Regions from separate parts of the Pseudoalteromonas sp. Z9A4 genome, predicted to be linked through region 1. Evidence: predicted binding sites of a transcription regulator. Region 1 holds the regulator's gene; each other region holds the start of a gene.

Region 1 (8,288 bases):
TGATTAATACATCAAGTAATTCTTTTTCTTTTTTGATGGCTAAATCAAGAGGCAACGAGTCAATTGATAGTGGGTGTAATCTACGAGTTTCAGAAAAACGTTTGATCAATGTTTGATCGTCGCTATCTAAATAAAATAACGTAGGGTTTGCAAAGCCTGGCAAGTATTCAAGAATATCGTTAAATTCATCTTGTTGTTTAGGGATGTTACGCACATCAATGCTAACAGCAATTTTATCGTAGCTATCAGACACACTGCGAACTAATGAAGGAAGCAAGTTAACTGGAATATTATCTACGCAATAATAACCTAAATCTTCTACAACGCGTAAAGCAACCGACTTTCCAGAACCAGAACGGCCGCTTATGATAATTAACTCCATTTAACACCCTTTATAAAACTATGATTGATTGACAATAACTTGGTAAAGCTCAGTATCTGATTTTGCACTGCGTAACTGTTTACAAAAATCTTTGTTGTTTAGTTTATCAGCAATGGTTGCTAGAGTCTTTAAGTGCTGCTGGTTATCGCCATCTGGTACGATGAGTGCGACGAAAATATCAACAGGGCGATTATCGATCGCATCAAAATTTATTGGAGTTTCGCTAACGAGTACTAAAGCCAAAGGCTCTTCTGCACCGCTCATTCTTCCATGAGGAATGGCAATGCCACGCCCTATACCTGTACTACCCAATTTTTCTCTGCTCATTAAAGCATTAAGAATATCTTGTTGCGGTAGGTACGGAAGTTTGTCGTGAGCAAGTTCGCTAATGAACTCTAAAATTCTTTTTTTGCTATTAAAAAGGACCGCAGCTTTGCTGCAGTCCTGGCATATAAGTGAGCTTAATTTCATCATATTAGTGTCGAGCAAGCTTCTCTTTGTGTTTAATTACTTGTCGATCGAGCTTGTCGATCAACGAGTCAATGGCGGCATACATATCTTGATGTTCTGTAGAGGCAAATAGCTCAGCACCGCTTACGTGTATCGTGGCTTCTGCTTTTTGGTTTAATTTTTCTACATCGAGAATGACATGAACATTATTAATATGATCAGAGTGTCTTTCTAGCTTCGCAAATTTAGTATTAATATAGTCTCTTAGTGAATCGGTTAATTCTACGTGGCGACCAGTTAAGTTTAGTTGCATAAGCATTACCCTCTTAGTTTAGCGTCTTAAATCAAACTTTTACGTTGATTTGACGGTGGAATAGACAGAGATTCGCGATATTTTGCGATTGTGCGTCTCGCTACTTTAATTCCTTGCTCAGCCAATATATCCGCTATTTTGCTATCACTCAATGGTTTTACTGAGTTTTCTGCAGCGATTAATTTTCGGATAAGAGCACGTATAGCCGTAGATGAACATTCACCACCGTTTTCGGTGCTTACATGGCTTGAGAAAAAGTATTTTAGCTCAAATATACCACGGGGTGTGTGCATATACTTTTGGGTTGTTACGCGCGAAATCGTTGATTCGTGCATTTCTACCATTTCAGCAACATCATTTAAAACCATTGGTTTCATGGCTTCAGGGCCGTGTTCAAAAAAGCCTTGTTGTTGCTTAACAATGCAATTGGTTACTTTTAATAGCGTGTCATTTCTACTTTCTAAGCTTTTAATAAACCATTTAGCTTCTTGTAAATGCGAGCGAATAAACTGGCTGTCACCACTGGATTTTACAGTGCGAGACATTGCTGCGTATTGGCTATTAACACGAATTTTAGGCATGCTATCTGGGTTTAGTTCAACAACCCAGCGGCCTTTTATTTTTTTAACTGACACATCAGGAATAACATACTCAGATTCTTCTCTTACAATAGTATCTGCAGGTTTAGGGCTAAGAGTATGTATTAATGTCATTACTTCTTTAAGCTCTTCTTCTTTGAGCTTAGTTTTCTTCATTAATGTACGATAGTCACGAGCAGCTAATAAATCAATATGCTCGGTTAAAATCATTTTTGTTTCATTAATGTAAGGTGTTTCTTTGTCAAACTGGTTAAGCTGAATACACAAACACTCTTGTAAACTACGCGCAGCAATACCGACAGGATCAAACAGTTGGATGCGTTTTAATACAGCTTCAATTTCATCAAGTTCGACTTCGTTATCATCTTCGTTTTCTTGATTAAAGCTTTCTAAAATCTCTTCGCAGCTTAGTGTTAAAATACCTGAATCATCGACGGCTTCTACAATCGCAATAGCAATAGCTTCGTCTGTAGGGCTAAATGGCGTTAGTTGTAACTGCCACATTAAATACTCATGGAGCGTTTCAGTAGAGGCGCCTTGGTATATTGACTCGTCTTCAGGCATTGGACCTGATGATGCTGCAGGGGCGGCACTCATGTACTCATCCCAGCTAACATCCATAGCCATGTCGTCACTTAGCGTGTCTTTTGCAAGTGCTTCACCACTATCTTGTTCATATTCGCTTGGAGCATCATCGGCAGATGCGCTAACAGTTATGTCATCGGTATCAGCTTTTTGCTCGTTTTTACCTGCAGCGTCTTCTGAATAATCTGCCTCTTCAACCTCTAATAGCGGGTTGCTGTCGAGAGCTTCTTGTATTTCTTGCTGGAGATCCAATGTACTGAGTTGCAACAAACGAATAGCTTGTTGCAGCTGTGGAGTCATTGTAAGTTGCTGGCCCATGCGCAGCTGTAGTGATTGCCTCATGTATCTCTAACAATCCTTTTATGTTGTTATAATTAATACTAGCAGATGCTTAAAGACATGGCGTAAATGTTACAGCCTAAATTGCTCGCCTAAGTAAACATCGCGTACTGTTTTATCATTTAATACGTGTTCTGGAGTACCTGATGCAATCAGCTCCCCATGAGAAACAATGTAGGCTTTTTCACAAACATCAAGGGTTTCTCTTACGTTATGATCGGTAATCAATACACCAATCCCACGATTTTTGAGATGTTCTATTATTTTCTTTATATCTAATACCGAAATCGGGTCAACACCTGCAAATGGTTCATCCAATAATATAAATTTAGGATCGGCTGCCAGCGCACGTGCTATTTCCACGCGGCGACGTTCGCCACCCGATAATGCCATACCTTGGCTATCACGAATGTGTTGTATGCTAAATTCATCTAATAATTTATCGAGCGTGTCTTCTCGGGCTTGCTTATTTAACTCTTTGCGTGTTTCTAAAATTGCCATTAAGTTTTGATAAACAGTCAGTTTTCTAAAAATTGAAGACTCTTGTGGTAAGTAGCCAATGCCTAATCTAGCACGACTATGCATAGGTAAAAGAGTAATATCGTTATCATCGATAGAAATTTTACCTTTGTCGCTAGGTACAAGTCCCACAATCATATAAAACGTGGTGGTTTTACCTGCGCCGTTAGGACCAAGTAAACCAACAATACTGCCTGCTTTGACTTCAAGGCCGACGTTTTTGACAACTTCACGACCTTTATAGCTCTTTGCTAATAGTTCTGCTTTTAATGTACTCATGGCTGACCTTTATCGTCTTTTTTACTTTTTTTAGTTTCGATAGGCACTAAAATAGTGTGAACGCGGTCAGTTGAGTTTTCATCTTTTTCGGCACTGATTAACTGTTGTTCTATATCGTAGGTAATACTTTTAGCATTAATTTTTTGTCCTGCTTGCGATACTTCTGCATTACCAACGAGCGTTAAAAAACGTTTAGATACATCGTAACGAACTTCGTCTGCACTGGCGCTCATAGTTGTGCCATCTGATTGCTTCTCTTCAAAGCGAGCAGGGCTACCCGTGGCAATTAATAGTTGCTGGTTATCACCAAGTTCATCGCGCTTATGTACTTCGAGGCGGTCTGCTGTAATTCGGCGATTACCGTGAATAATCTCAACGTTTTTCTCAAAAATACCCACGTTAGCTTTTAATTGGCCTTCTTGCTTATCGGCGCTTATTGAAATTTGATTTGCAGCAGGTTGCGAGTTTTGCTCTGCAGCACTACTATTAAACGCTAGTATAAGTGTAGGAATAATAAGTGATTTTAATATTTTATTGGTCATAATATATGGTTCGCGTATGGTTAATTAGTTTTATCACTTCGGTTTTTAAGTCGGCTTCTAGGCCTTTACCAGTGATTTTTAAATTGGGTCCGGTGATGATAACGGGTTGCTCCGAACGCATTGTTAATAGCTTTATATCTACCTGAATATTATCAGCATTGATTTTGTCTATCATGGCGTTATCGGTTAAGTTTTTGGCAACCACATTACCTTCTAAAATTAATTGCTTGTCTTCGTATAATGTTGCTTCGTCTGCATTTATTTGCCACGTTTGCTTTTCGTTATATAAAGTAAAAATGGGTTTTTCAAAAAATGTAAAACCTAATTGCTGATATAGCTCCATTTTAGCAGCAGTGACTTTGTGGCTAATTTTACCTTGCTCGTCATAGGCTGTTTGTTTGAGTTCAATAGCTATGTAGTCAGGTTTTGCAATAACTTCAGGCTCAGCCTGAGGTGCAACATTAGTTTGTGTAAAATAAGGGTACCAAAGCCAAACCATACAGCTAATGAATAAAACGCTTAATATTATGCGCGCTGCATTCATGAACTAGTGCCTTGTGTAGTTAATGCTTTACCATTTTCAAGCATGAGCAGGTCGGTAAGCTCTCTCACTGCGCCAAAGCCGCCAGGCATTTGCGTTACATAGTGTGATAAACGTTTAATAAGTGGATGGGCATCATTTACTGCAACAGCAAAGCCGACGAATTCCATAACGGGCATGTCAGGACCATCATCACCGATATAAGCAATTTGTTCATCACTAAGGTTGAGTTTATCTTTTAGCTCTTGATAGGCAATGAGCTTATTTTCTTGGCCTTGATAAATATGCTGTACGGTTAAGCTGCTCATACGTTGTTGCACTATTTGTGAATGACGACCAGTAATTACAGCAACTTCAAAGCCACTGTTTATAAGCGCTTTAATGCCAAAACCATCTTTTGTATTAAATGCTTTTAGCTCTTCACCTTGATTACCAAGATAAATACGGCCATCAGAAAATACACCATCAATATCGCATATAAGTAGCTTTACTTTTTTAGCGCGTGCTTTTGCATCATCGCTCAGCGGTTGATAGAGTTCTTCAAATTGCATTTATAACACTCCTGCTTTTAATAGGTCTTGCATGTTCAATGCGCCAATAGGCTGATTTAGCTCATTGACAACGATTAAGCCATTTATACGTTTGTGTTCCATAATATTAAGCGCTTCAGCGGCTAAAATATCTTGCGTAGCCGTAGTACATGACTTAGTCATAACAACATCTATTTGTGTTGTATGAATATCAATTCTTTGCTCTAAAATACGACGTAAATCGCCATCGGTAAATAGGCCTACTAATTGCTGATTATCATCAACAATGGCTGTCATGCCTAACCCTTTAGCAGACATTTCAATAAGGGCGTCTTTAACTGTTTGTGAAACGCTAATAATAGGTGTATTTACGCCGCCGTGCATAACATCTTTTAAAGTGAGTAATAAGCGCTTACCTAAACTACCACCTGGGTGAGATAACGCGAAGTCATCAGCAGTAAAGCCGCGAGCTTCTAATAATGCAACTGCCATGGCATCGCCCATCGCAAGTGTTGCAGTGGTACTTGATGTAGGAGCTAGTCCCAATGAGCAGGCTTCTTTTTCTACTTTAATGCACACATGCACATTAGCAAGGGTCGCCATGGTTGATTGCGTATTGCCAGTCATCGATATCATTTTGGCACCAAGTCGTTTTAAAACGGGAATGATATTTAAAACTTCGCTGGTCTCACCTGAATTAGAAATAAGCATAACCACGTCATTTTTAGTGATCATACCTAAATCACCATGACTTGCTTCACCAGGGTGAACAAAAAATGCAGGACTGCCAGTGCTTGCAAGGGTTGCTGCTATTTTATTGCCAATATGACCTGATTTACCCATACCAATGACAATAATACGGCCTTCACAGTCGTACATTAATTGGCATGCGTTATGAAAATTCTCATCTACATATTGTGCAATATCACTAAGTGCTTGGCGTTCAACATCTAAAACGCGAAGGCCTTGTTCAATAAAATTTAGCGTTGCCATTATTTACCCTACTTGACTAAAAATATACCCTTGGTAACCCAAAAACGCTATTAGCAATAAGCCGCCTTCTACTCTATTGATACGTTGGGTGCCTCTAAAGTTCAATGACATAATAATAAGAGCAAGTGTTGCGCCAATCATAATTAATACGTCTCGGCTTACTAATGATGGGTCAATGGCAGAAGGGTTAATAATACCGGCAAGTGGTAATACCGCTAGAATATTAAATATGTTTGAGCCAACAATATTACCTAGTGCTAAATCATCTTCATTTTTAAGTACACCTGCAACCGAAGCGGCAAGTTCAGGCAAACTAGTACCGATGGCAATAATTGTTAAGCCAATGACTAAGTCGCTTAAGCCGAAGTATTTAGCAATATCTACAGCCGAACCTATTAAAAAATGAGAGCTAACAGGTAGGAGTATCATGCCGACAACTAACCAAAATACCGCTTTTTTCGTAGGTACATCGTTAGGGACGTCGTCGCAGGCTTCTGAGACAAATGGGTCATCTTGGTTTTTTGCACGCATAGATACAATAATTAACCCACCGATGAATACGATAAAGCCAACCAAAAGTGCAACACCTTCATTAAATGAAAAGTAGTTATCTGAGAACACATACCAAGTAGCTAAAGATACGAGCATCACTAATGGCATTTCACGTTTTAATGTACTTGATGAAACTGAAAGAGGGCGAAATAGAGCAGTGATACCTAACACAAGTAAAATGTTTGTAATATTAGAGCCAACAGCATTGCCAACCGCTGTGTCGGTTTTGTTAGCCAGAGCGGCAGAGGCTGAAACCATCATTTCGGGTGCTGAAGAGCCCATAGCTACCACGGTTAAACCAACAATAAGTGTAGGTACACCAAAGTTTTTAGCAAGAGCCGCAGCGCCATAAACAAACCTGTCTGCACTCCAAACAAGAGCTGCAAAACCAAGAATTAAAATAACAAACGAGGTAACCATTGTGTTAAGCCAGTTATACAAAATACGGATGGCGCGAATAGTAACAAAAGCCAAGATGAAAGTATAAATAAAAGAGTAAGGTCAACTACGTAACAATGCTGCTTTTAAACAGCTAATTTAAAAATTTAAGCCGGGGTTAAGCTGTTTTAAGCGAGTCTTATAATCCTTTTCATGGATGTATTACAAAATCTTACGAATTGTTTTTTCCATCTTTGACAAAAAAGCTTTAAAATAGGTGCACTAGTGAACATTTTTATGGAGAGCGACTTGTCGCAATCAATAGTAGAAGTCAAGGATGTTAGCTTTTCGAGAGGCAATAGAACTATATATAAAAATATGAGTTTTAGCGTTCCTAAAGGTAAAATTACTGCGATCATGGGGCCAAGCGGAATTGGCAAAACCACTATGTTGCGTTTAATTGGTGGTCAGCTTAAACCAGATTCAGGTGATATTTTATTTGAAGGTGGCAGCATTCCTAAAATGTCTCGTAAAGAGTTATACGAAGCACGTACTAAAATGAGCATGCTTTTTCAAAGTGGTGCGCTGTTTACTGATATGTCGGTATTTGACAATATTGCGTTTCCTATAAGAGAGCACACAAAGCTGAGTGAAGACCTTATTCGATTAGTTGTATTAATGAAATTACAAGCGGTTGGGCTACGTGGCGCTAAAGATTTAATGCCCTCTGAGTTATCGGGCGGTATGGCAAGACGTGCTGCACTTGCGCGCGCTATAGCACTTGATCCAGAGCTAATCATGTACGATGAACCATTTGCAGGACAAGACCCTATTTCGATGGGCGTATTGGTTAAGCTAATTAAGTCGCTTAACGAAGTATTGGGTTTATCGTCTTTAATTGTGACACACGATGTGACAGAGGTAATGAGTATTGCCGATCACGTTATAATTATCGCCGATCAAGGTGTAATTGGTTGTGGTACTCCTGATGAAATGCGCAATCATGAATCTCCTTTAGTTCAACAGTTTTTAAAAGGCTTGTCGGATGGTCCAGTACCATTTCATTTTCCGGCTCAAGCTTATGCAGATGAACTGCTTGGAGAAAAAGCATAATGTTGGATTTATTTCAAAAGCTAGGGCATAAAACGCTAGGACGTTTTGCGGCTCTTGGCCGTTCGGCTTATATGCTGTTTAGTGCATTAGCGCATGTTCCTAATTTTAAAAAAGGCACACCGTTACTTGTTCGCCAGCTCTATATGGTTGGTTCGCAATCGTTACTCATTATT
Region 2 (8,288 bases), on a different contig from region 1:
AACGTGTTTCACCATTTACTTCATAACCCACATCGATAGTCAGCGCTTTATGGCTTTGCTCTACTTCCTTATCAGTTTTTAAAACCTCAGATAAAAAGTGACTCGGAAATATTTGCTCAACCGTTTTCCCAATTAGCTCACTACTTGATTTGCCCATTACTTCTTCAAACATTTTATTACAACCAGCAAATACGCCATTGTTATCGCGGTAATAAAATAAATCAGGAGATGAATCAACTATTGAGCGCTGCAGCATGCTTTGTTGAGCAAGTTCTTGTTGTGTTTTTTTACGCTCTGCAATTTCTCGGCGCAGCTCTTCGATAGCGCGATGCTTGGCATGAAATGCCATTTTACGCTCATCAATTTCAATATTCAAACGGCTAATATTATCTTTTAAGGTTTGATTTAAGAGTTTTTCCTGTTTGGTTGCACTATCTAAATAAGCATACGAGGCATCTAATTGACGAATTGAATTAAGTAATACACTTATAATTAAAGGGGAAACCACAGCGGTAAAAAATACCACAGCCAAAATATCAACAAGGTGTAATTCGCCTATCGCAACATAATAAAACATGCTCGATAAAATAAGAGATACAGTTAAAAATAAAGTGTAACAAATAGCTGCGGTTTTAAATTCACCAAATCGCGTTATTGAGCTGGAAAGTACCCGAGCCCAAGGGCTCAAAGAATAATCGGTCATACGTAATTTTATCTCTTAGCTGTGTGCTTAAATATAAAGAAGGCAATGCGCATGTATAAACATACCATTTTCCCAGATTTTAGCATTTTTCTCCTACCACTACCCATGTTGTGCGATAAAAACAAAATTTTTCATGTTTGATTTTGCTCATTCCCTAAACTCATCATTTCAGCAATAAATTATTTAGTGTAAAATGCCCCGCTTTATTATCTCCAAAATACGAGTAGCGCACATGCAAACCAATATGCCAGATATAGCAGACACTGCACCCGCTTTACAAACAGGTAAATTAGACTGGGTTGGCATGGGCGAAATCGAACTGCCATTTATTTTTGAGTCACTAGACTTATCTCCAGTTACAGTAAATGCCAAAGCTCGTGCATTTGTAAATTTGCATAAAGAAGATGCCAAAGGCATTCATATGTCACGTCTATTTTTAGCACTTGACCTGCTTTCAACTGAGCAGCAAGTCAATCCGCAAACAATAGCGCAAGCACTCGATACCTTTATAACTAGCCACGAAGGGCTGAGCGATAAAGCACAAATTGAATTTAAATTTGAATTACCGCTACGCCGTAAATCACTATTAAGTGGTAAAGCGGGCTGGAAAAGCTACCCAGTTGTACTTACCAGTACAATTGAAAATAACATTATTAGCTACGAGCTAACCGTAGATGTTACCTATTCTTCAACATGCCCTTGCTCTGCAGCACTTGCACGCCAGCTTATACAAAACGCGTTTAACGAAAAGTTTAACCAAGAAACCTTAAGCCAAAAAGATGTGCACGAATGGCTAGGCACTACACAAGGCATAGTTGCTACACCTCACTCGCAGCGCTCTATTGCCAACGTAAAAGTAAAGCTTGATAGCAACATTCAAGAGTTTGATGTAGTGACTCTAATAAATACTCTTGAAGCAGAACTTAAAACGCCTGTACAAGCGGCTGTAAAACGTGAAGACGAGCAAGAGTTTGCCCGCCTAAACGGCCAAAATCTAATGTTTTGTGAAGATGCAGCGCGCAAAATTAAAGCCTTGCTAGAAGCTGATAATTACAGCGATTACTGGCTGCAAATAAACCATTATGAATCACTCCATGCACACGATGCTGTAGCTATTGCGGTTAAAGGTATTGAAGGTGGATACAAAGCTTAATAGCTGCATCGCTTTAGCTTTTATAAACAGTTGGTAATTATTTTATAACTCACACTTTTTAGGCACGTAAATTGCTTTGTTTGAGCAGTGTCAATTTGTTGTTATGGAGTTACCGTATGGAATTCGCTTTATTATTAATCCTAGTATTAGTTGTCGGGGCCTCTGTTGTTGCGTCAAAATTTAATGACGATGGCGGAAACCCGTACCCTTTTATCCGCAAGCAAACTGTGTTTACACAGGTTGAAGGGGCTTTTTTAAATCTTCTAGAGCGTGCTGTTGGCGATCAATATAAAATTGTTAGTCGCGTTAAGTTAGTTGATGTTATTGACTGTAAGCAAGGCCTTTCAGTAAAATCTAAACGTGCTGCTTTAGCAAAAGCTAAAAATAAACAGCTTGATTACGTGCTAATCGATAAAGAAAAACTAACTATTGTTGCGGCCGTTGACCTAGTTAACAATGCCAATAAAGGTGGCCACAAAGCTCAACGTGACTGGTTTGTAAATGGCGCACTAGAGTCTGCCGGCATTCCACATATTCGTATGAAAGTTAAGTCGGGCTACCGCCCTTCTGAAGTACGCGATGCAATTATGTTTAAACTTGGTAAGCCTGCAGCAGCACAAACGCAGCGTCCTGTTCGTAACCGCTCACATAAGCCAGCGGTACTTTCACCTTCTCAAGCCAAAGCACAAACAACTGCTTTAGCTGAAATTTAAAAACCGAATTAAATACCTTCCTAAAAAGTATTTAAAGCGAGCAGTGAAAACTGCTCGCTTTTTTGTTTTTTATAGCTAACTTCACGTATAATCAAGTAATTCAAACTCAGGAATAAAACATTATGAATGTTGGTATTATTGGCGCAATGGAGCCAGAAGTTAAAATTTTACGTGAAGCAATGCAAAACCCACAAATTTTAACTAAAGCAGGTTTCACTTTTTATACTGGCGAGCTAGCTGGTAACACAGTAACACTTGTTCAATCTGGTATTGGTAAAGTTGCCTCAACGATTGCAACCACGTTACTTATCGATAACTTTAAACCTGATTGCGTAATTAACACAGGCTCTGCCGGTGGATTCGATCCTTCTCTAAGTGTTGGCGATGTAGTAATTTCGTCAGAAGTACGTCATCACGATGTAGATGTCACTGCTTTCGGCTACGAAATTGGCCAAGTACCGCAAATGCCAGCAGGCTTTGCAGCTCACCCTAAATTAGTTGAAGCAGCACAACAAACAATCGAACAGATCAGTGATGTTAAAACACTTGTTGGCTTAATTTGTACTGGTGACACATTTATGTGTGACCCGGTACGTATTGATAAAGCACGTAGTGATTTTCCTACAATGCTTGCCGTTGAAATGGAAGGCGCTTCAATTGCACAAACGTGTTTTACGCTTAATACACCGTTTGTTGTAATTCGCTCAATGTCTGATATTGCAGGTAAAGAGTCACCACAATCATTTGAAGAATACCTAGAAACTGCATCAATCAACTCATCTAAAATGGTTGTCGCACTTTTAGAAAAGCTAACTGCAGTGTCTCTGTAAATGCTTAGCAATATTGTTCAAAACCACTTGGACTTTATTGCCTTTGTACTAGCGCTCCTTGCTGAGCGCTTTATTCCCATTGTTAGCTGGTATCATCCTAATACGGCATTGAATGCTGTTTTTAGTGCGATTGGCAAACGCATATACAAAAGCAAAGAACCTAAGAGCTATCAATATTTAGCTGCAATACTCGCAAGTACGCTCATTTTAAGTGTCATTCTTATTATTGTAATGTTACTACTCGAATTTGCTTTTTACCCAGAATTACTCGCAGGTCTTATTTTATATTTATGCTTAGAGAGTAAGAGTATTGATAAAAAAGCGCTCCGAATTGCAAAGTTAACTAAACAAAATCAAAAATCGACAGCACGCGAATTACTAAAACCACTGCTTGCCCGTGAAGTTAATAGGCTTTCATCTCCTGGTATTATCAAAGCATTAATTGAAAGCTTAATACTGCGCACTGCTAGATACTATTTCGTAGTTATATTTATATTTTTAGCATTTGGCCCTATCGCTGCCCTCGCCTATCGGTTGCTTACCTTAATACAACAAGCGTGGCGTAGTGGCATATCCCCAAATAGCTACTTTTTAAAACCGCTTAAAACTCTGTTGTTTATTATTGAATATATACCGATGCGCTTACTGGCTTTAACTATTGCAGCAAGTAGAGCGAGCAAACAAAGCATGCGCTACATTAAGTATTACGGCAGACATTTTTATCAAACAAATACAGGTTGGCTGTTAAGCACGTGCTCTGCATCACTTGGCGTGCAACTGGGCGGGCCAGCAGTTTATTTAGGTACTCGCTTTAATAAAATGCGTATTGGTACTGATAGACTACCTACACCGGAGGATGTACCTGTAATAATTAATAGATTAAATCAAGCGCGTGTATTTTGGTTGTTAGTAATTGTAAGTATCGAAATATTAAAAGTGATTTAGTGACTATTTAGTGACTACCTCGTAACTATTTACAGACCCCAAAATACAAGCACAAAAAAACCAGCCGAGGCTGGTTTTTTAGTTTTTAAACTGCGTTTAAGCTACAGTGATGTTTGCAAACTTACGTTTACCTACTTGGTAAATAGCTGTTGTGCCTTTTGCTATTTCAAGTTTGGTGTCAGTGATTTTATCTTCACCGTTAAGTTTAACTGCACCTTGCTTAATCATACGCATTGCTTCTGACGTACTAACTACTAAATTTGCTTCTTTAAGCAAGTTAGCAATTAAAATAGTATCTTCTGCGATAGTGATTGTCAGCTCTGGGATTTCATCTGGTAACGCTTTTTTCTGAAAACGCTGAATAAAATCATCATGTGCACCTTGTGCATCAGCTTCACTATGAAAACGAGCAATTAACTCTTTAGCTAATTCTATTTTAATATCGCGCGGATTAGTACCTTGCTCAACACGTTCTTTTTGAGCTGCAATTTCTTCAATAGAAAGCGCGCTTAATAAATCGTAATAACGCCACATTAGCACATCACTAATTGACATTATTTTACCAAACATATCGTTTGGCGCATCAGTAATACCAATGTAGTTACCAAGCGACTTAGACATTTTTTGAACGCCGTCAGTACCTTCAAGTAATGGCATCATTAATACTGTTTGCGGCTTTTGCCCTTCAACTTTTTGTAGCTCACGACCCATTAGCAAGTTAAAGCGCTGATCAGTACCACCTAGTTCAACATCTGACTCTAGTGCAACCGAATCCCAACCTTGTACCAGTGGATATAAAAACTCATGAATTGCAATTGGTTGGCCACTTCCATAACGCTTTTTAAAGTCATCGCGTTCAAGCATACGTGCTACGGTTTGGTTTGCAGCAAGTTTAATCATGCCTGCAGCGCCTAACTTTTCCATCCAAGTAGAGTTAAATGCAACAGTGGTTTTAGCAGGATCTAGAATTTTGAATACTTGTTCTTTATATGTTTCGGCATTGGCTAGTACGTCTTCGCGAGTAAGTGGTTTACGCGTTACGTTTTTACCTGTTGGGTCGCCAATCATGCCAGTAAAGTCACCAATTAAGAAAATAACCTCATGACCTAAATCCTGAAAGGTTTTCATTTTATTAATGAGTACAGTGTGCCCTAAATGTAAATCAGGGGCTGTAGGATCAAAGCCAGCTTTTATTTTTAGCTTTTTGCCCGACTTTAGTTTTTCAACTAGTTCGTCTTCAATTAATATTTCTTCTGCACCGCGTTTTATCTCTGCTAGAGCGGTTTGTAAATCCACTTTGTGTTACTCCAAAATTCTGCCTACGAAGGGGCGGACTAGTTACTTGTAATCACGGTTTAATATAGGTTTAAACCGAATATATATATGTAGCTAACATAACAAATTTCTACCTAATTAAAATAACTTTTTAAGTTATTAATGCAACTAAACAAAATGAATTGAGTCTTAGCTAGATAGGACGTTAAAAAAGGCTTCCTAACCCTGATTTTAGCGTAGTTTAAGGTTAGTTTAAATCTACAAAGCACTAGTATTCGTACATTATTAAGTATATCCTGCAATATTATGTATTTATTATCTTGACAGCAGAAAAAGGCACGTTATGGTTCACGTGGTTAACACTCTCCCAAAAAAACACAAATTGCTTATTTTAGGTTTAGTTTCTGCTATTGCCGGCTTGGCATTTCTTCCTTCTGAAAAAGCGACTGCTTCTAAAGACAATAATGCAGATGCATTAGAGATAGGCAAGCGCTATGAGTTACAAGTTAAAGTTGATGACAACGAAAAATTAACTGAGTTAAATTCAGAGCAAGCAGCAGAAAAGTTACCAGAATACGACTTTGTCGATCATAAAGTTAAAAATGGCGACAATTTAGCAATTATCTTCAAACGTGCTGGTTTTTCAGCTCAAACGCTCCATAAACTAATTAACACTAACGCAGAAACGCGCAAGCTAACTAAAATTCACCCCGGTGAAATACTTAGCTTTGCGACAGCTGAAGATGGCTCTTTGGCTCAACTGCGCTATGTGATTTCAAAAACCGATACTTTATTTGTTACCTTAAATGAAGAAGGTAACTACGATACAGCTATTGATAGTAAAGAAATTGAAACGTTAACTAAAACCGCTGGCGGCGAGATATCTAACAACTTTTGGACTTCAGCAATAGCGGCTGGTTTAAGCGAACGTCAAATAATGAACTTTGCTGACATATTTGGTTGGGATGTTGATTTTGCAAACGACATTCGTAAAGGCGATGTGTTTGGCTTAATTTATGAGTCTCATTATGTTGATGGCGAGTTTATTGGTACCGGTAAAATTATTGCCGCTGAATTTGTAAACCAAGGTCAGCGCTTTGCAGCGATTCGCCATACCGACGGCAATTTTTATACGCCTGAAGGGCGTAGCATGAAAAAAGCATTTTTACGTGCACCTGTAAGCTTTAAGTATATTAGTTCGAGCTTTAATCCTCGTCGCTTACACCCAGTTACTGGGCAAGTTAGAGCGCACCGTGGTATCGACTTTGCGGCACGCACTGGCACACCGGTGGTTGCATCAGGGAACGGTAAGGTAGTTAAAGCGGGTTACAGCAAGTACAACGGTAACTACGTCTTTATTAGCCATGGCACACAATATGTAACTAAGTACTTACACCTAAATAAGAAACTAGTTAAAACGGGCCAAAAAGTTAAACAGGGCCAACAAATTGGTACTGTAGGTTCTACGGGTCGTGTTACTGGCGCGCATTTACACTATGAATTTTTAGTAAATGGCGTTCACCGTAATCCTAAAACAGTAAAACTTCCTAAGTCAGAGCCATTACCTCGCTCAGAACTTGCTAAGTTTAAACCTATTGCAGATAATTTTATTGCCCAACTTGAGCGCAATCGCGAGCTACAGTTAGCACTTAAATAAAGTTTATTAATAAACATTAAAAAAGCCTTTGCAGGTTAAACCTGCAAAGGCTTTTTTGTGTACGCTAAAAACCATTAGTACATTAATACATAAATGAGCTGAATAACTAAAGACACCATCACTAATGGCCAAATATATTTGCTGTATTTGGTTGCACCGTTGAGCCCTATTTTACTTTGATATTTTTCAAGCAATGGAATAAGTATCGCTAGCGCGACAAACAAACCAATTAAAATAACGAATATATTCATATCAATGCCCTTCTTATGGTAGCTCATGGCCTTTAGCGCTTACATAAAGTGCATACCAATGCTCACGAGTTAGCTGTACGTTTACAGCATCACAAGAGGCTTTAATACGCTTGGCATTAGTTGTTCCAATAATCGGCTGAATAGATGCGGGATGGCGCAGTAACCATGCAATGACTATAGCCTCAGCAGACGTATCATAAAGTGCAGCCAGCTTATTAACTAAAAGACTGGTGTTTATATCAGCCTGCGATGCGTTTGATAAATCACTGCCGCTGTATAATCCTTGGCATAAACTGCCCCAGCTTTGAATTTGAATTTCAAAATGGCGACAGTACTCAATACTACCGGGCGTAAAATTAAGATCCTTACCGTCACTGTTACCGGCATATACACCTTCATCAACAAACTGATGTTTTTGTAAACTAGCCTCAATTTGATTAGCCACAATCGGCATATCAAGTGCATGCTGTAAAAAATTCATTTGATGTTGCTGCATATTTGATACTGCAAAATTGCGCACTTTACCGCTTTCTTTTAAGCAACTAAATATGCGAGCAATTTCGTTAGCTTCCATGAGTGGATCAGGACGATGTAGCATAAGTACGTCTAAATAGTCTGTATTTAATCGCTTCAAGGATGCTTCAACTGATTGCTCAATCCACTTTGATGAAAAATCATAGCGCTTTGGCCCTAAGTCATCTTCAAAACGAATCCCACACTTAGATTGAATATACATGTGCTCTCTAAGCTCTGGTCGCTCG
Region 3 (8,288 bases), on a different contig from region 1:
TATGTTAGCTCCATAAAAGTTTATATGCTTATTTGTTACTACTATTTGGTGGTGAAGCATAAATTTTGTATTGTAGAAGTAGTCTGAAAGTATTGGAATTTATTTTAAAGTGTCTGTTTTTTGGCGTTAATGTCAAAAAGTCGCCACTAGTGCTTGCATACAATTTCAACTGGATTACAATTTGGTTAACAGAATAAATTAGTGAAATAAATGGCCGCTAAAAATGATCTTAATTTTAGATAATAATAATAATCGCTCGATAGGATTATATGCCTCACTTACTTTTATTGGTGAAGCGGTGCAATTACATACCGAAGCTGATTTTGAACAAGCATTTAGTAAGTACCAAAATAAAGAATGCATTATAATTTTAGGTGCTTTGCAATCACTTGATCATGAAAGTTTAATAAAGCGCTACCCTACGTTTCCTTTTTTATTAATAGGCGAAACACTCAAACCCTTACTAAGTATTGCTAATGTTGTTGGCTTAGTGTGTGAACCATTTAGCCACGATATAACAACTCAGTTGTTACATGATTGCCAGCAATATCAGCGAATGCTTCCCAATGAGCATAAACATAATAAACCGCATAATACTTTTGATGGCCTTGTGGGTGAAACAACCGCAGTTAAAGATTTACGTTTTTTAATTGAGCAAGTAGCTAAAACTGATGCGAATGTGCTCATTTTAGGTGAGTCGGGTACCGGGAAGGAGGTAGTCGCACGTAACGTACACTTATTGTCAAAACGTCTTAAGGGGCCTTTTGTACCCGTAAACTGTGGTGCTATTCCTGGTGAGTTGCTCGAAAGTGAATTATTTGGCCATGAAAAAGGTGCATTTACTGGTGCTATTTCTGCTCGTAAAGGGCGGTTTGAACTGGCTCAGGGTGGTACGCTATTTTTGGATGAAATAGGCGATATGCCACTGCAAATGCAAGTTAAACTGCTTCGCGTATTACAAGAGCGCAGCTATGAGCGTGTGGGTGGTACAAAGGCAATTCAAGCCGACGTGCGCATTATTGCAGCGACTCATCGCAACCTCGAATCTATGATAGAGCAAGGCACGTTTCGCGAAGATTTATACTATCGTTTAAATGTATTTCCTATTGAGAGCCCGTCTCTTTCTCAGCGTGCTGATGACATACCGTTATTATTAAAAGAGTTAATGCGCCGCGTTAATGAGCAAAGTGGCTCAACCGCTAAGTTTACTGAACGCGCTGTTGAAAGTTTAAAAGAGCATAGTTGGCCGGGTAATATTCGTGAGCTTGCAAATTTAGTGGAACGTATGGTTATTATGTTTCCTGAAAAAGTGGTTGATATCCCCGATTTACCTGATAAATACCGTTATATTGAGGTTGAGGCATACGAGCCTCAATACCCTGAAGAGTTAATGGAAAAAGATGCCTTTAACGATATTTTTAGCTCGGGGTTTAGTGATTATGAGAGTGAACCTGAAGCTGATTTTAGCCAAGCAGGTAGCGGGGTTTTACCTGATGATGGTATTGAACTTAAAGATTACTTAGCTGAACTTGAAATAAGCTTAATAACGCAAGCGCTAGAACGTTACGACTATATTGTTGCTCGCGCTGCAGAAATATTAGGAGTACGCAGAACTACGTTAGTCGAAAAAATGAAAAAATATAATCTTTCAAGAGATTAGAAGTACGAAAATGGTGAAATGCTTTTCGTTATTTATTATTCATTAATGAGCAACTACCTTACGGGCTTTGCCCGTCACGCAAGCTTCGCGTCTACAAGATAACCTAAAATCTAAACCTTGGCGGTAGACGTTGAGCTTGCTCACGTGAAAAGCGTAGCTTTTAATCACTTACCCACTGACTAACTAAATGTCTTAATAATTTCTTCTTTTCTAAAACAATCATTACTGTGATCGTTAACCATACCGCAGGCCTGCATATGAGCGTAAACCGTTGTAGGGCCTAAAAACTTAAAACCCCGTTTTTTTAAATCTTTAGCAAATGCGGTTGATGCCTCTGTAATTGCTGGATAGTCCTCAACGTTATTTAAATTACTTATAAGGGGCTTATTGCCCACAAACTGCCATTGGTAGTTACTAAAGCTTCCAAATTCTTTTTGTATTTCTATAAAGCATTTTGCGTTGTTAACGGTTGCAGCAATTTTTAAGCGATTGCGCACAATGTTCTCATCAAGCATTAATCTTTCCACGTCATCTTGCGTGAATTGTGCCACTTTATTTATATTAAAATTAGCAAATGCTTTTTTATAACCACTGCGTTTTTTTAAAATTGTGTACCAGCTTAAACCTGCTTGCGCAGATTCAAGCGTGATAAATTCAAACAGCTTTGTATCCTCATACAGGGGCACACCCCACTCCTCATCATGGTAAATAACGTAGTCGGGTTTACTCGTATCGAGCCATGGACAGCGGCACTTTATTTTCTCACTCATTATTATTCCTTTTAGCGAGCGTCATTTTTATGTCGCTCAAATTATTGATGTAACATGATGAAAAATATGAAATAAATTTTGGTATAAATCGTGCATTTAGACATGTATCTACATCAATTTGAGATTTGATTATGGCTCTTGCAAGCGTGCTAAAACCACAGTTTTTTTCTGCAAATCAGTATAACCCATGTTTACTCCAAGAGGAGTACATTGGTGAATTAAGCGATCTGCGTAAGCAAGCAAGTTGGCTTTCGCATTTAGTTGATACTATGCCCGCAGGTGTGGTTGTACTTGATGGCAAGGGATTAATTGCTAAAGCGAATCAAATAGCGATTGATATGCTTGGTGAACCACTTGAAGGCGAACGCTGGTTTAATGTTATTCAGCGCTCTTTTAGGCCGCATCAAGATGATGGCCACGAAGTGTCTTTAAAAGACGGACGCTTAATAAAGCTAGATATTACTGCTTTAGCACCAGAGCCTGGGCAACTTATTTTAATGACTGATTTGACCGAAACCCGCCGTTTACAAAAGCGGGTTGCGCATATGCAGCGATTGAGTGCGCTTGGGAAAATGGTTGCCTCGTTGGCACATCAAGTACGTACGCCGCTCTCAGCCGCTATGCTTTACGCGGCTAATTTAGGTTCTAAACGCTTACCGGAAGCATCTCGCGATAACTTTCAAACAAAACTAATGTCTCGCTTGAAAGATTTGGAAACTCAAGTAAATGATATGCTGTTATTTGCAAAAAGTGGTGAGCAGCAAGTTGTAGAGCAAGTTTCAATGCAGCAGCTGTTGACTGAAGTTAAAGCGGGCGCTGATGCGATGGTAGCGCTCAATGAAAGTGAGCTGGATATAAGCTTACCTGAACCAGATATACAAATAGTTGGTAATAAAACAGCATTAGCTAGTGCTATTCAAAACCTTGTGCATAACAGTATTCAAGTTATCGGCAGTGGTGCAAAAGTAAAAATAAGTGCACAAAGAGATTTAAAAAATTTAGATATGGTTTGTATTAGCGTGAGCGATAATGGACCAGGTGTTGATTTAAGCCAAGGCGATAAGATTTTCGAACCATTTTTTACTACTAAAATTCAAGGTACAGGCTTAGGGCTTGCTGTAGTAAGTTCGGTGGCTAACGCACACCAAGGCCGTGTTGAGGTAACTAATAATGCACATGGTGGTGCCTGCTTTAGCTTGTTACTGCCTATTAAGTCAACATCTAAACTAGAGGAATCATCATGAGTAACACTATTTTAGTTGTCGAAGATGACGCAGGTTTACGTGAGGCTTTAATAGATACCCTTGAAATGTCGGGTATTGAATGTGTTGCTGCCAATAGCGCTGAGCAAGCAATGTTATTGCTTAAAAAAGATCAATTTTCGCTTGTTGTAAGCGACGTGCAAATGGGCGCAATGAGTGGGCTTGATCTATTACGTAGTATTAAATTAAACCATCCTGATTTACCGGTATTGATGATGACGGCGTACGCCACAATTGACGATGCTGTAGAGGCCATGCGCCTAGGTGCAATTGACTACATGGCTAAACCATTTGCACCTGAAGTGCTGCTGAATATGGTGAGCCGTTATTTGCCTGAAAAAGCAAAAGAAACTGACGGCCCTATTGTTGCTGACCCAACGAGTATTCAATTGTTAGAGCTTGCAAGTAAAGTGGCACGCTCTGATGCTAGTGTTATGGTACTTGGCCCAAGTGGTTCTGGTAAGGAAGTACTTGCTCGTTATATTCACGATAAGTCGAGCCGTTGTAATGAACCATTTGTGGCGATTAACTGCGCGGCTATTCCTGAAAATATGCTCGAAGCCACTTTATTTGGTTATGAAAAAGGGGCTTTTACGGGCGCGATTCAAGCATGCCCGGGTAAGTTTGAGCAAGCGCAGAGCGGTACTATTTTACTTGATGAAATTACTGAGATGGACTTAGGGTTACAAGCTAAGCTTTTGCGTGTACTGCAAGAGCGTGAAGTAGAGCGTTTAGGTGGCCGTAAAACAATTCAACTTGATGTGCGTATTTTGGCTACCAGTAATCGTGACTTAAAAGAAGCGGTTGCTAAAAACCAGTTTAGAGAAGATTTATATTACAGGCTTAATGTTTTTCCATTGATGTGGCGACCATTGTGCCAACGCCCCGGTGATATTATTGTATTGGCTAAGCATTTAATTGAGCGCCATATTAGTAAAAGTAAAGAGCCGATGGCGTATCTAGATAAAGCGGCTGAGCAAAAGCTATTGGCTCATACATGGCCTGGTAATGTGCGCGAGCTTGATAACGTTATACAACGTGCACTTATACTGCGTACGGGCAACACAATAAACGAGCATGCTATTTTTATCGAAAACTTAGCATCTAATAACTTTGTTATGGAGCCTTCATTGGCACCGGTGCAAATAGCATCGCAGATTGATGTCACTCATACAGATAAAGGCGTCGATACAAGCACGTTAAGCTCTGCATACTACGATGAAAAATCACCTGTTGAGGTTGAACCTAAGCAAGGTTTACTATCTGCAGATACAGGTAGCTATAAAGATGAGCTTAAAGATAAAGAGCATCGCATTATTTTAGAAACCCTTGCACGTTGCCAAGGTAAGCGCAAAGACGTGGCTGAAACTCTGGGTATAAGCCCACGAACGCTACGTTATAAATTAGCGCAAATGCGTGACTTAGGTATTTCACTTCCTGCATAACCTCCAAACCCTAAATTAAACATTTATAATTTAGGGTTGTCAAAACTCTGACTCGAAAATAAACCAGTAACTCACTGTATTAAAAGGTTATTTTAATTGGCATGGTTTGTGCTTTAGTAACTGTAAGAGTTAACTGTATCGTTAGAGACTAAAGTATGAAAATTCAAAATAGTGCTATATTCCAAGAAATGCAATCAATGGCTTTAGAAGCTGGCCGTAATAATCAAATTAATAAATTGCCTACTCAAGTACAATCTACTTCTACTTCACAATTTGGCGAGATGCTGAGTAGTGCATTAAATACAGTACATGAATTACAGCAAGATGCTGGGCAAAAAGTAAAAGCGGTTGAGATGGGCGATCGAAGTGTATCGCTCGCAGAGGCGATGATTGCTTCTCAAAAATCATCAGTTGCTTTTGAAGCCACAGTACAAGTTCGTAATAAACTTGTTGACGCATATAAAGAAATCATGAACATGCCTGTTTAACTAGGTAGTGGAGAATTATTGTGGCGCAATCTAATCAATCTACAGATCTTGCACTCGCTGGTGATGGCATTGAGCAAACAGACGAAAATGATCAACAAGAGCAAAAGTCAGGCTATTTAAGTGCCTTGAATGGTGTTGATGTATTGCGCCAAGTAACATTGGTTATTGCATTAGCCATTTGTTTAGCAATCGCAATTTTTATAATTATCTGGGCTCGTCAGCCAGATATGCGCCCATTAGGCAAAATGCAAACCGAAGAACTTATCCAAACCCTAGACTTTTTAGATGCGCAAAAAATTGAATATCAACTTGATGGCAATGTGGTATCGGTTGATGAAAGTGAGTATCAAAACATTAAGTTGTTAATGACTCGCGAAGGGCTAGACCAAGGGCCAGATTCGGGCTCTGATATTATTATGCAAGATATGGGTTTTGGTGTTAGCCAGCGCTTAGAGCGTGAACGTTTAAAGCATGGCCGCGAACAACAATTAGCACGCACTATTGAAGAGCTCAACAATATAACTCGCGCCAAAGTATTGCTAGCTATTCCTAAAGAAAATGTATTTGCCCGCAGAGAGAAAAAACCATCAGCGACAGTTGTATTAACACTTAAACGCGGCAGATCGCTTGATCGTGAAGAAGTTGACTCCGTTGTTGATATGATTGCCTCTGCAGTACAAGGCTTAGAACCTACACGAGTAACGGTTACCGATCAAAATGGTCGTTTATTAAATTCAGGTTCGCAAAGCTTATTAGCAGCACGCTCTCGTAAAGAGTACGACTTAGAGCGTAAGCGCGAACAGGAATATCTTGAAAAAATAGACAGTATTCTAATACCGGTTGTTGGACTTTCAAATTACACAGCACAGGTAGATTTGAGTATGGACTTTAGCGCGATTGAAGAAACTCAAAAACGCTATAACCCAGACTTACCGGCTGTTAGGAGTGAAACTACATTCGAAGAAAATAATATTGGTGGTTTAGCTGTTGGGATCCCTGGTGCGCTGACAAATCAGCCACCAGTTAATTCAGATATCCCTGAATCAGTTACTGAGGGTGGCGCTGGTACTGCTACTTCACCAAGCCGTACCCATAAAGAAGCAACGCGTAATTATGAACTCGATACAACTATTTCACACAAACGTCAGCAAAGTGGTGTAATACGAAGAATAAGTGTATCAGTTGCCGTAGACTATATTCCTAAAGTAGGAGAAAACGGTGAGACAACCATGGCTCCGCGATCAGTAGAAGCATTGTCAAATATTCGTCGCTTATTACAAGGTGGTGTTGGGTTTGATATGCAACGTGGTGATGCACTTGAAGTTGTTACTGTCCCGTTTGTACGTGAAGCGACAGGTTTAGATATTGAAGTACCATTGTGGGAACAAGATTGGTTCATGAAAATGGTCCGTCTTGTATTGGGTGCCTTGGTGATTATCGTATTAATTATGGCAGTAGTAAAACCAATGCTGAAACGCCTGATTTATCCAGATGATACTTTAGAAGAATACGACGAAGATGCATTAAACTCAGGCGTAGATATTGGCGATAGTACACTTGATATGCTAAATAAAGATTTTGATTCTGCTTCGGTTGGTTTCTCAAGTGATGGTACACTGCAGTTACCTGATTTACATGGCGACGAAGACTTACTTAAGGCAATTCGCGCCTTAGTAGCTAATGAACCAGAACTCTCATCACAAGTAGTAAAAGCGTGGTTAACAGAAGATGACTGATCAAGAACAAAAAAAACTCCCGCAGGCTTTTGATGTTGATAAGCTAGATGGAGTCGACAAAGCAGCTATATTGTTATTGAGTTTAACGGAAGAAGATGCAGCTCAAATACTTAAGCACTTAGAACCTAAACAGGTGCAAAAAGTGGGTATGGCGATGGCTGGATTAGAGGATCTTTCGCAAGCTAAAATAAGCGCTGTGCATCATTTATTTATAGAACAGATTCAAAGCTTTAGTACAATTGGTTTTCAATCGGAAGACTTTATTAGAAAAGCCCTTACAGCAGCTCTTGGTGAAGATAAAGCTGCGAGCCTTATTGATCAAATAGTTATGGGCTCAGGCGCTAAAGGTCTCGATTCATTAAAATGGATGGATTCAAAACAGGTGGCTAGTATTATTCGTAATGAGCACCCTCAGATTCAAACAATTGTATTATCGTATCTAGAGCCAGAGCAATCAGCTGAGATTATTTCTCAATTTCCTGAAAAAGTACGCCTAGATTTGACTATGCGTATTGCAAACCTTGAAGAAGTTCAGCCTGCAGCACTGCAAGAACTAAATGAAATAATGGAAAAACAATTTGCCGGCCAGGCCGGTGCACAAGCAGCTAAAATGGGTGGCTTGAAGGCTGCTGCAAATATTTTAAATTACCTAGATACCAACGTAGAAGGGCAGTTAATGGACTCTATTCGTGAGCATGATGAAGAGATGTCGCAGCAAATACAAGACCTTATGTTTGTATTTGAAAACTTAATGGATGTTGATGACCGTGGTATTCAAGCAATCCTGCGCGAAGTACAGCAAGACGTATTGATGAAAGCAATTAAGGGCACTGACGATGCACTTAAGGATAAAATACTGAGCAACATGTCTAAGCGTGCAGCCGAAATGATTGCTGATGATTTAGAAGCAATGTCACCAGTGCGTAT
Region 4 (8,288 bases), on a different contig from region 1:
ATAGATACTTAATATTTCTCACGTTGGCCTTTAGGCTAAAGTTTAATAGATTAGAGGTTAATTATGAGCTTTAACATTGCATTATCCGGCCTTGCTGCCGCACAAAAAGATTTAGACGTTACCGCAAATAATATTGCCAACGTAAATAGTACGGGCTTTAAAGAGTCACGTGCTGAATTTGCAGACGTGTACGCATCATCAGTATTTAGTACAAGTAAAACAAAAAACGGTGATGGTGTTCGAACAGCGATGGTTGCACAGCAATTTCATCAGGGTTCACTTCAGTTTACTCAGAATTCATTAGATTTAGCTATTACTGGTGAGGGTTACTTTGCTACCAGCGCTGTGCTTGGAGAGCAAGATTTTAGTTACACACGTGCGGGGGCCTTCAAACTTGATAAAGATAACTATATGGTTGACTCACAAGGGAATTTTCTTCAAGGGTTTCCTGTTAACCCAACAACGGGTGATACAACATCTGTTAGTTTAAGTACTTCGTCTGCTCTGCAAATACCAGATTCTTCAGGTTCACCGCGTGCAACATCTACTATATATAACTCATTTAATTTAGATTCACGCGAACAAGCAACCACAATTGCGTTCGATCCAAGTGTAAGCGCTAGTTATAATTCATCAACTTCAACAACAGTGTATGACTCACTCGGTGAGCCGCACGTATTGCAGTTTTTCTTTGTTAAGCCTGCGCCAGCAACACCACCAGTTGTAGGTGATGAAAATATGTGGGAAGTACATACAACACTAGATGGTAAGTCGTTTGACGAAAATGGCCTAGAGCAAACTGCCGCACCTTATACTCCTATTTCTACATTTCGCTTCGATGCAAGTGGCCAGCCACTCAGCACAAACGGTGTTGCAAATACAGGAACTACTTTTGACCCTCTTACTGTTACATCAGCCACACCAGGTCTTTCTGACCTGTTAAGCAATGGTGCTACGTTTCCAAATGATATCACTATCAATTGGCGCGATGAGGCTAATGGGGTTACTAAAATACCAACTCAATATGCAAGTAATTTTGAAGTGAAAACCCTTAATCAAGATGGCGCAACAGTTGGCCGTTTAGCAGGTATTGATATCGGTACAGATGGTAAGCTAGTTGCTTCATATAGTAATGGCGATTCTACTTTTTTAGGGCAAGTCGCTATGGTTCGCTTTGCGAACTCGCAAGGCTTGGAACAGGTTGGTAATACGAGCTGGAAAGAAAGTATAACATCGGGGGAACCTATTGCTGGCGAACCTGGTTCTGGTTCACTGGGTAAAATAAATTCATCAGCACTTGAACAATCAAACGTAAATTTAACTAGCGAATTAGTTGATCTGATCACTGCACAGCGTAACTATCAAGCAAACTCGCGTGCGCTTGAAGTTAACTCAACAATTCAGCAAAGTATTTTACAAATACGATAAACTAAAACTGTTTAATTTATCCTTAAAGGCTGCTTAATTGCAGCCTTTTTATTGGCTGATTCAACGTTGGGGTAGTTAATACCAGCCGGCATAAGTATTTATATAATTTAAGCAGATTGGTAAGACACATTTAAACCACGCCATAATAATTTCTTTATAGTATTAAATTTAATCTGGCATCTATATTGCATTTACTATTGCAGAGATTTTTATGTGAGTCGATGTTATGGATAAAATGGTCTATATTGCCGCGTCTGGCGCTAAGCAAAGCATGCTGGGTATGGCTCTTAAAGCCAATAATTTGGCGAACGCCAATACCACAGGCTTTAAATCTGATTTTGCTCAAGCACGATCGATGCAAGCATTTGGTGAAGGTCTACCAACAAGGGTGTTTTCTATGGAAGAACGCCCTGGTTCAGATATGACATCGGGCGGTATTGTTCAAACCGGCCGTGATTTAGACATAGCAATGAGCGACAACGCCTGGCTAAGCGTGCAAGACGCCTCAGGTAACGAAGCTTACACTAAAGTAGGTACGCTTAATATAACTGCCCAAGGTATGTTGGTTACCAGTGGTGGGCGTCAAGTAATTGGCGAAGGTGGTCCTATAATCTTACCTGTTCCGATTGAAAAAATCGGATTCAGTGAAGATGGTGCAATTCAAGTACGACCACAAGGCGCGCCAGCTAACTTTTTAGAAGAAGTTGATCGCTTAAAAATAGTTGAAGCTAATAATTCCACACTTGAAAAAGGTAACGATGGTTTATTTAGGCCAAAGCCAAATCAAACGGTTGAAACCTCAGCCAATGTAAAAGTATTAAGCGGTTCATTGGAGATGTCTAATGTTAACCCAGTTCACGAAATGGTCGATATGATCAGCCATCAACGACAATTTGAATTACAAGTAAAGCTTATGAAAACAGCCGAAGAAATTGACGAGCGTCAAGATCAGCTGTTGAGAATAGTTTAACTTTAAAATGAGGACTCTATTATGAACCCAGCATTATGGATCAGCAAAACTGGGCTTGATGCCCAACAAACCGATATCTCGGTTATATCAAATAACTTAGCTAACGCCAGTACGGTTGGATACAAGAAAAGTCGTGCCATTTTTGAAGATTTACTTTATCAAAATATCAACCAACCTGGTGGCCGTTCATCGCAAGATACCCAAATGCCCTCAGGTTTAATGTTAGGTGCGGGTGCTAAAGTTGTAGCCAACCAAAAAGAATTTACGCAAGGTAACATGTTGACCACTGAAAATTCGTTAGATTGGATGATTTCTGGCGAAGGTTTTTTTGAAGTACTTCAACCCGATGGCAATATCGCCTATTCTCGCAATGGTCAGTTTACTACTGATGGTGATGGTCGAATTGTGACATCGGGAGCAGGTTATGTTATTCAGCCTGAAATGAACGTTCCTGAAGACGCTCAGTCAATCACTATTTCTCAAGATGGCGAAGTGTCTGTACGTATTGCAGGCCAAGCCGACAACGTTGTCATTGGTCAACTTACTATTAGTGACTTTATTAATCCATCGGGTCTTGAGCCAATTGGTCAAAACCTATATACCGAAACAGCTGTAAGTGGCGCTCCAGTGCAAGGTAACCCAGGCGTTGAAGGATTAGGTAGCATTATTCAGGGCTCACTTGAAACATCAAACGTAAATGTAACTGAAGAGCTGGTAAACTTAATTGAAACTCAGCGTATTTATGAGATGAACTCAAAAGTAATTTCGGCTGTTGACGAAATGATGAGTTACATCAATCAACAGCTTTAATAGTGCAGGGGGAATTATGCGTAATATTATTTTATTTGCAGCAGGCACATTATTTTTAAGTGGTTGTATGTCTACGCAAAATAGTGAAATAGTACAGGACGATCCTTACTACGCCCCTATGTACCCTGAGCCTATTTTAGAGCCGATGGTGGCAACAGGTTCATTATTTAATACTCATACATCAAACGATTTGTATTCTGATAAGAAAGCACTGCGCACTGGCGATATAATTACGGTTAAATTGCAAGAGTCAACTCAAGCAACAAAAGCAGCTAAAACAGAAACAGACAAAGAAACCGAAGCAAGCTTAGACCCTGTTATTGGATTTGGTGGCCTACCTGTAAATATAGGTGGCGATAGCATTCAATTTGGTATAGGTAGTGATTCGTCGTTTACAGGCGACTCAAAATCAAATCAATCAAACAGTTTAGTAGGTGATATTTCGGTTAACGTAATGCGCGTTTTACCAAACGGAAACCTGGTGATCCGTGGCGAAAAATGGCTAACGCTTAATACAGGCGAAGAGTTTATTCGGTTAGAAGGGCTAGTTCGTCCTCAAGATGTAAGCGCCGATAATACAGTTGAATCAAACCGTATTGCTAACGCACGTATTCAATACTCAGGTAAAGGGCAGACGCAAGAAGCACAAAGTCCTGGTTGGCTCACACGTTTCTTTAGCAGTTCGCTGTTTCCATTTTAGAGGTAGTCACATGAACAGCTTTAAAACTTTATGCTTAATTGTATTATTAGGCTGGCAGTTTACTGCCAATGCCGAGCGCATAAAAGATGTATCTATGGTTGAAGGGGTACGTTCAAACCAGTTGGTAGGCTATGGTTTAGTAGTAGGTTTACCTGGTACTGGCGAACAAAATTCATATACTCAACAAAGTTTTAGAGGCATGTTGAATAACTTTGGTATCACATTACCTTCAACTCAAAGTCCTAAAATTAAAAATGTTGCTGCTGTCGCAGTGCATGCTGAATTACCTGCATTTAGAAAACCTGGGCAAACAATAGATATAACTGTTTCTTCTATTGGCAGTGCAGGCAGCTTACGTGGTGGTACTTTATTACAAACTTTTTTAAAAGGTGTAGATGGTAACGTGTACGCAATTGCGCAAGGTAGCTTAATTGTAGGTGGTTTTGGAGCTGAAGGCTTAGATGGTAGTAAAGTTGTTATGAACACTCCCACTGTTGGTCGTATACCCAATGGCGCAACTGTTGAGCGCACCGTAGAAAGCCCATTCATGCAAGGTGACTTTATTACCTTTAATCTAAACCGTCCTGATTTTACAACGGCTAAACGTTTAGAAAAAACAATTAACGATTTGGTTGGTCCAAATAGCGCGCAAGCAATTGACTCTGTTTCCGTTCGTGTTGTTGCACCAAGAGATGCCTCGCAACGTGTGTCGTATTTATCAACACTTGAAAATTTAGAATTTAAGCCAGCTGATATGGCAGCTAAAATAATAGTTAATTCGCGTACTGGCACTATTGTTATAGGTAAAAACGTTAAGCTTCAACCTGCAGCTATTACTCACGGCGGCTTAACCGTAACAATTGCAGAGCAACAAAATGTGACGCAACCAAACCCGCTAGGTGCAGGGGATACTGTTGTCACGCAGCAGAGTATTATTGATGTAAACCAAGATGACTCGCGCGCATTTGTATTTAATCCAGGCGTGAGCTTAGATGATTTAGTGCGTGCAATTAATGAAGTAGGTGCAGCACCTGGTGACTTAATGGCTATTTTAGAGGCATTAAAAGAAGCGGGCGCAATTAATGGCCAGTTAGTTGTTATTTAAATATTATAGGCACACAGATTACGTATTACTTAAAGCCCTATATCTTTCAAACAAGATATAGGGCTTTTTTATTTACAGTAACTCAAAATTATTATATTTATCATTTTATTCGGTAGTGGCTCAATTTTTGCATTTTTAACTGCATTATTCATTTTGTGTCAAAAAGCCGATGGAAACGAACCACCTCGATAAGCAAAACTTTTTTGATTTAGGCAACTTAAACTCACTTCGACAAGAAGCCTTAACAAGTGGCGACGCATCGACAGATGCTTCTAAAGCTGCGCTTAAAAAAGCGGCTGCACAATTTGAAGCAATATTTACGCAAATGTTGCTCAAAGGTATGCGCAAAGCAAATGAAGCATTTGAGGACAAAGAAAGCCCATTTAATTCAAGTAGCGTAAAGTTTTTTGAAGAAATGCACGACCAACAGCTTTCATCTGAATTGTCATCTAATGGCTCATTAGGGCTGGCTGATTTAATCGTTCAACAACTCTCCCCTGATGCTAAAAACTACACGCCAAGCTCAGTACTCAGAACGAGCAATGATTTTTTAAGTGATCAGCGTGCAGGCACAGAGTTGCCGCATCAACAGTATAAAAAAGAAACCATTCCATTAACTGATAACAAAATTACAGAAGAGGCTAAGTCGAATGACAATAAGGCAAACTTCGACACTGCCGAAGAGTTTGTAAGTTCAGTGTGGGAGCATGCAAAAACAGCGGCTAAAAAAATTGGTTTAAACCCAGCCGTTATGGTTGCACAAGCAGCACTTGAAACAGGTTGGGGCAAGCATATCATTAATAAAAGTGATGGCGGCAGTTCAAATAACTTATTTAATATTAAGTCAGATAAAAGCTGGGAAGGCGATAAAGCAAGCAAAGTAACGCTTGAATTTGAGCAAGGTACACCCGTTAAAAAACAAGCAAGCTTTAGAGCTTATGATTCAATTAAAGACAGCGTTAATGATTTTGTAGATTTTTTGACGCAAAACCCACGCTACAAAGAAGCATTACAAAATACAGCAAAACCAAATGATTTTTTAGATTCTCTCCAAAAAGCTGGTTATGCAACAGACCCAAATTATGCGGATAAAATTAAACAAGTACTTAATAGTACTGAGCTTAAAAATATTGCAACAAGCGTGATCCGCCAAGGAGTAAAGTAATATGTCGTTTAATTTATTAAACATTGCAAATTCTGGAATAAGAGCAAGTTCTGATTTACTGCAAACGACAAGTAAAAATATTGCCAATGTAAACACGGAAGGTTACGTACGTGAACGGACCGAACATACCACGATGATTGATAATCAAGTGGGGAGAGGCGAGACGTACCGTTTACTTAATGAATTTGCACAAAAACAATTAAACAGAGATACATCAAATAAAACATTTTTTGATCAGTTTGAAAGTGAAGCAAACCGAATTGATACACTATTCTCACAAGAGTCAAATAGTGTATCAACGAGCTTAAATTCATTTTTTAATAATGTTCAAGAAGCACTCAATCAACCATCATCATCTGTAGCTCGCTCTTTAGTTATGAGTGATGCAGAAAACCTACTTGACCAGATGGATAGGCTTTCGGGGATTGTAGTTGAACAAAAACGAGTAGTCGATGAGCAATTACAAATATTCTCCACTGAAGCTAATACTTTAATCGAAAATATTAGCTCTTTAAATCAAGAAATTGTCGGAATTAATGGTACTAATAGTGCCTCAGATGCTAGCTCTGCTTACAACGAGCGTGATAAAGCGATACGTAACTTATCTGAATTAATAGATATTGAAACGCTTGATGGGCCAAATGGTGAAAAGCTTGTATTTATGGGAACCGGTGAAGCTGTCGTTATGCAAAATGGTACTTTTAATCTATTTTCTATGAGTGCAGACCCAGATCCTAACTTTCAAGAGCTTCGCTTAGATGTCAATGGTGGAAAAGCGGTGCCGTTAGATGTTGATGCTAGTAAATTAAAAGGGAAAATTGGTGGATTGCTTGCTTTTCGAGATGATATTTTAATCCCTACACAAAATCAACTAGGTCAAATGGGGCTGGCAATAGCTGATTCTTTCAATCAACAAAATCATTTAGGTATGGATGCAAGTGGTCAGCTTGGCGGTGATATATTTGAAATTCCTAGTGTTGGAGGCTTTCCTTATCAAAACAATACAGGTACGGCCAGTATTACTGCCACTGTAGAGCCTGGTATGGGTAGTGAGTTACCAGCAAGTGATTTTATTATTACTTATACAGCAAATCCTAATGAAGTCAGTATTCAACCAATTGACAATAAAGGTGAGCCGCTTGGAAATCCTTCACTAGCTAATGTAGTGGCCGGTGTTATTGACTCGTCAACAGTTGTGAGCGGAGAGTCTTTTGGTTTGCAAATAAGTGTAGTGGGTGCTGGAAATGCAGGAGATCAATTTCAAGTAAAGTTAAACTCAGGTGCGGCTGGTAACATATCTTTGCTTACTGGGCGCGGTGAAGACTTAGCACTTGCCTCACCAGTGAGAACCGCCGCAGATGTTGATAACACAGGCACGGCTTCCATTTCTGCAGGAGAAGTTAGCGATGTTACAACGGGTAGCTTTACTACTTCCCCATTAGCATTAGCGAATGGACCTATTAATATAGTAAAAACAGCGAATCCAGACGAGTATATAATTTCAGACAACATAAATACCACGACGGTTACAATAATTCCTCCGGCTAATAATCTGCTTAATCAAGCTGGCGGCGCATTTGCAACTTATGGGTTTGACTTTAATATTGAAGGTACACCGGCGGCTGGCGATAGTTTTACTCTAGAATTTAATGAAGGTGGCTTTGATGATAATCGTAACGGTTTAAAACTCGCTGAATTGCAAAATGGCGACCTAGTGCGTCAAAATGTAGTCACTAGTACTAGTGCCGATAATCATAAAACGTTTAACCAAGCATATGCAGGATTGGTTACTGAAATTGGTGTGGTAACTAGTCAGGCTAGAACGAATGGAGCCGCATTTGATGCGTTAGCTGAGCAATCAGAGGCATGGTACGAGTCTTTATCTGGTGTGAACCTTGATGAAGAAGCAGCCAATTTACTACGTTTTCAGCAATCTTATGCGGCCTCAGCTCAGGTGCTTTCTGCCGCTCGTTCTATTTTTGAGACTTTACTCAGTGCTGCGAGGTAATTATGCGCTTATCAAATAACTTAATGTATCAAAATAATATTAATAAAATACTCGATAACCAACAAGGTGTGGCCGGTGCGCAAGAACGTGTAAATACAGGGC

Evidence for each region. Region 1 encodes sigma-54, which starts transcription at its own class of promoters, with help from an activator protein. Its sites were predicted from a motif close to GTTGGCACGNNNNTNGNNT; they were not measured.
Region 2: a site for sigma-54 is predicted at 1,915-1,933, ahead of GQR54_RS03230 (DUF2726 domain-containing protein). Genes of this name have one in related genera too.
Region 3: a site for sigma-54 is predicted at 5,233-5,251, ahead of fliE (flagellar hook-basal body complex protein FliE). Genes of this name have one in related genera too.
Region 4: a site for sigma-54 is predicted at 5,128-5,146, ahead of flgJ (flagellar assembly peptidoglycan hydrolase FlgJ). Genes of this name have one in related genera too.

What each region holds. Positions count from the first base shown of each region.
Region 1 is NZ_WTLA01000007.1:101,416-109,703, reverse strand. Features, by position in the region: gene rapZ (RNase adapter RapZ) at 1-382, opposite strand, end outside; gene ptsN (PTS IIA-like nitrogen regulatory protein PtsN) at 401-853, opposite strand; gene hpf (ribosome hibernation promoting factor) at 858-1,145, opposite strand; gene GQR54_RS07730 (RNA polymerase factor sigma-54) at 1,172-2,671, opposite strand; gene lptB (LPS export ABC transporter ATP-binding protein) at 2,741-3,466, opposite strand; gene lptA (lipopolysaccharide transport periplasmic protein LptA) at 3,463-4,008, opposite strand; gene lptC (LPS export ABC transporter periplasmic protein LptC) at 3,998-4,552, opposite strand; gene kdsC (3-deoxy-manno-octulosonate-8-phosphatase KdsC) at 4,549-5,100, opposite strand; gene GQR54_RS07705 (KpsF/GutQ family sugar-phosphate isomerase) at 5,101-6,072, opposite strand; gene GQR54_RS07700 (calcium/sodium antiporter) at 6,076-7,044, opposite strand; gene GQR54_RS07695 (ATP-binding cassette domain-containing protein) at 7,300-8,115, shown strand; gene mlaE (lipid asymmetry maintenance ABC transporter permease subunit MlaE) at 8,115-8,288, shown strand, end outside.
Region 2 is NZ_WTLA01000002.1:330,679-338,966, reverse strand. Features, by position in the region: gene arcB (aerobic respiration two-component sensor histidine kinase ArcB) at 1-703, opposite strand, end outside; gene folE2 (GTP cyclohydrolase FolE2) at 936-1,856, shown strand; gene GQR54_RS03230 (DUF2726 domain-containing protein) at 1,973-2,569, shown strand; gene mtnN (5'-methylthioadenosine/S-adenosylhomocysteine nucleosidase) at 2,692-3,399, shown strand; gene ampE (regulatory signaling modulator protein AmpE) at 3,400-4,344, shown strand; gene tyrS (tyrosine--tRNA ligase) at 4,441-5,640, opposite strand; gene GQR54_RS03210 (peptidoglycan DD-metalloendopeptidase family protein) at 5,963-7,276, shown strand; gene GQR54_RS03205 (hypothetical protein) at 7,351-7,527, opposite strand; gene GQR54_RS03200 (aldo/keto reductase) at 7,541-8,288, opposite strand, start outside.
Region 3 is NZ_WTLA01000006.1:27,876-36,163, forward strand. Features, by position in the region: gene GQR54_RS06515 (sigma-54-dependent Fis family transcriptional regulator) at 224-1,660, shown strand; gene GQR54_RS06520 (DNA-3-methyladenine glycosylase I) at 1,840-2,430, opposite strand; gene GQR54_RS06525 (ATP-binding protein) at 2,562-3,674, shown strand; gene GQR54_RS06530 (sigma-54 dependent transcriptional regulator) at 3,671-5,137, shown strand; gene fliE (flagellar hook-basal body complex protein FliE) at 5,293-5,625, shown strand; gene fliF (flagellar basal-body MS-ring/collar protein FliF) at 5,646-7,361, shown strand; gene fliG (flagellar motor switch protein FliG) at 7,354-8,288, shown strand, end outside.
Region 4 is NZ_WTLA01000006.1:11,415-19,702, forward strand. Features, by position in the region: gene GQR54_RS06440 (flagellar hook assembly protein FlgD) at 1-1, shown strand, start outside; gene flgE (flagellar hook protein FlgE) at 64-1,428, shown strand; gene GQR54_RS06450 (flagellar basal body rod protein FlgF) at 1,655-2,398, shown strand; gene flgG (flagellar basal-body rod protein FlgG) at 2,420-3,208, shown strand; gene flgH (flagellar basal body L-ring protein FlgH) at 3,225-3,908, shown strand; gene GQR54_RS06465 (flagellar basal body P-ring protein FlgI) at 3,919-5,013, shown strand; gene flgJ (flagellar assembly peptidoglycan hydrolase FlgJ) at 5,183-6,178, shown strand; gene flgK (flagellar hook-associated protein FlgK) at 6,180-8,186, shown strand; gene flgL (flagellar hook-associated protein FlgL) at 8,189-8,288, shown strand, end outside.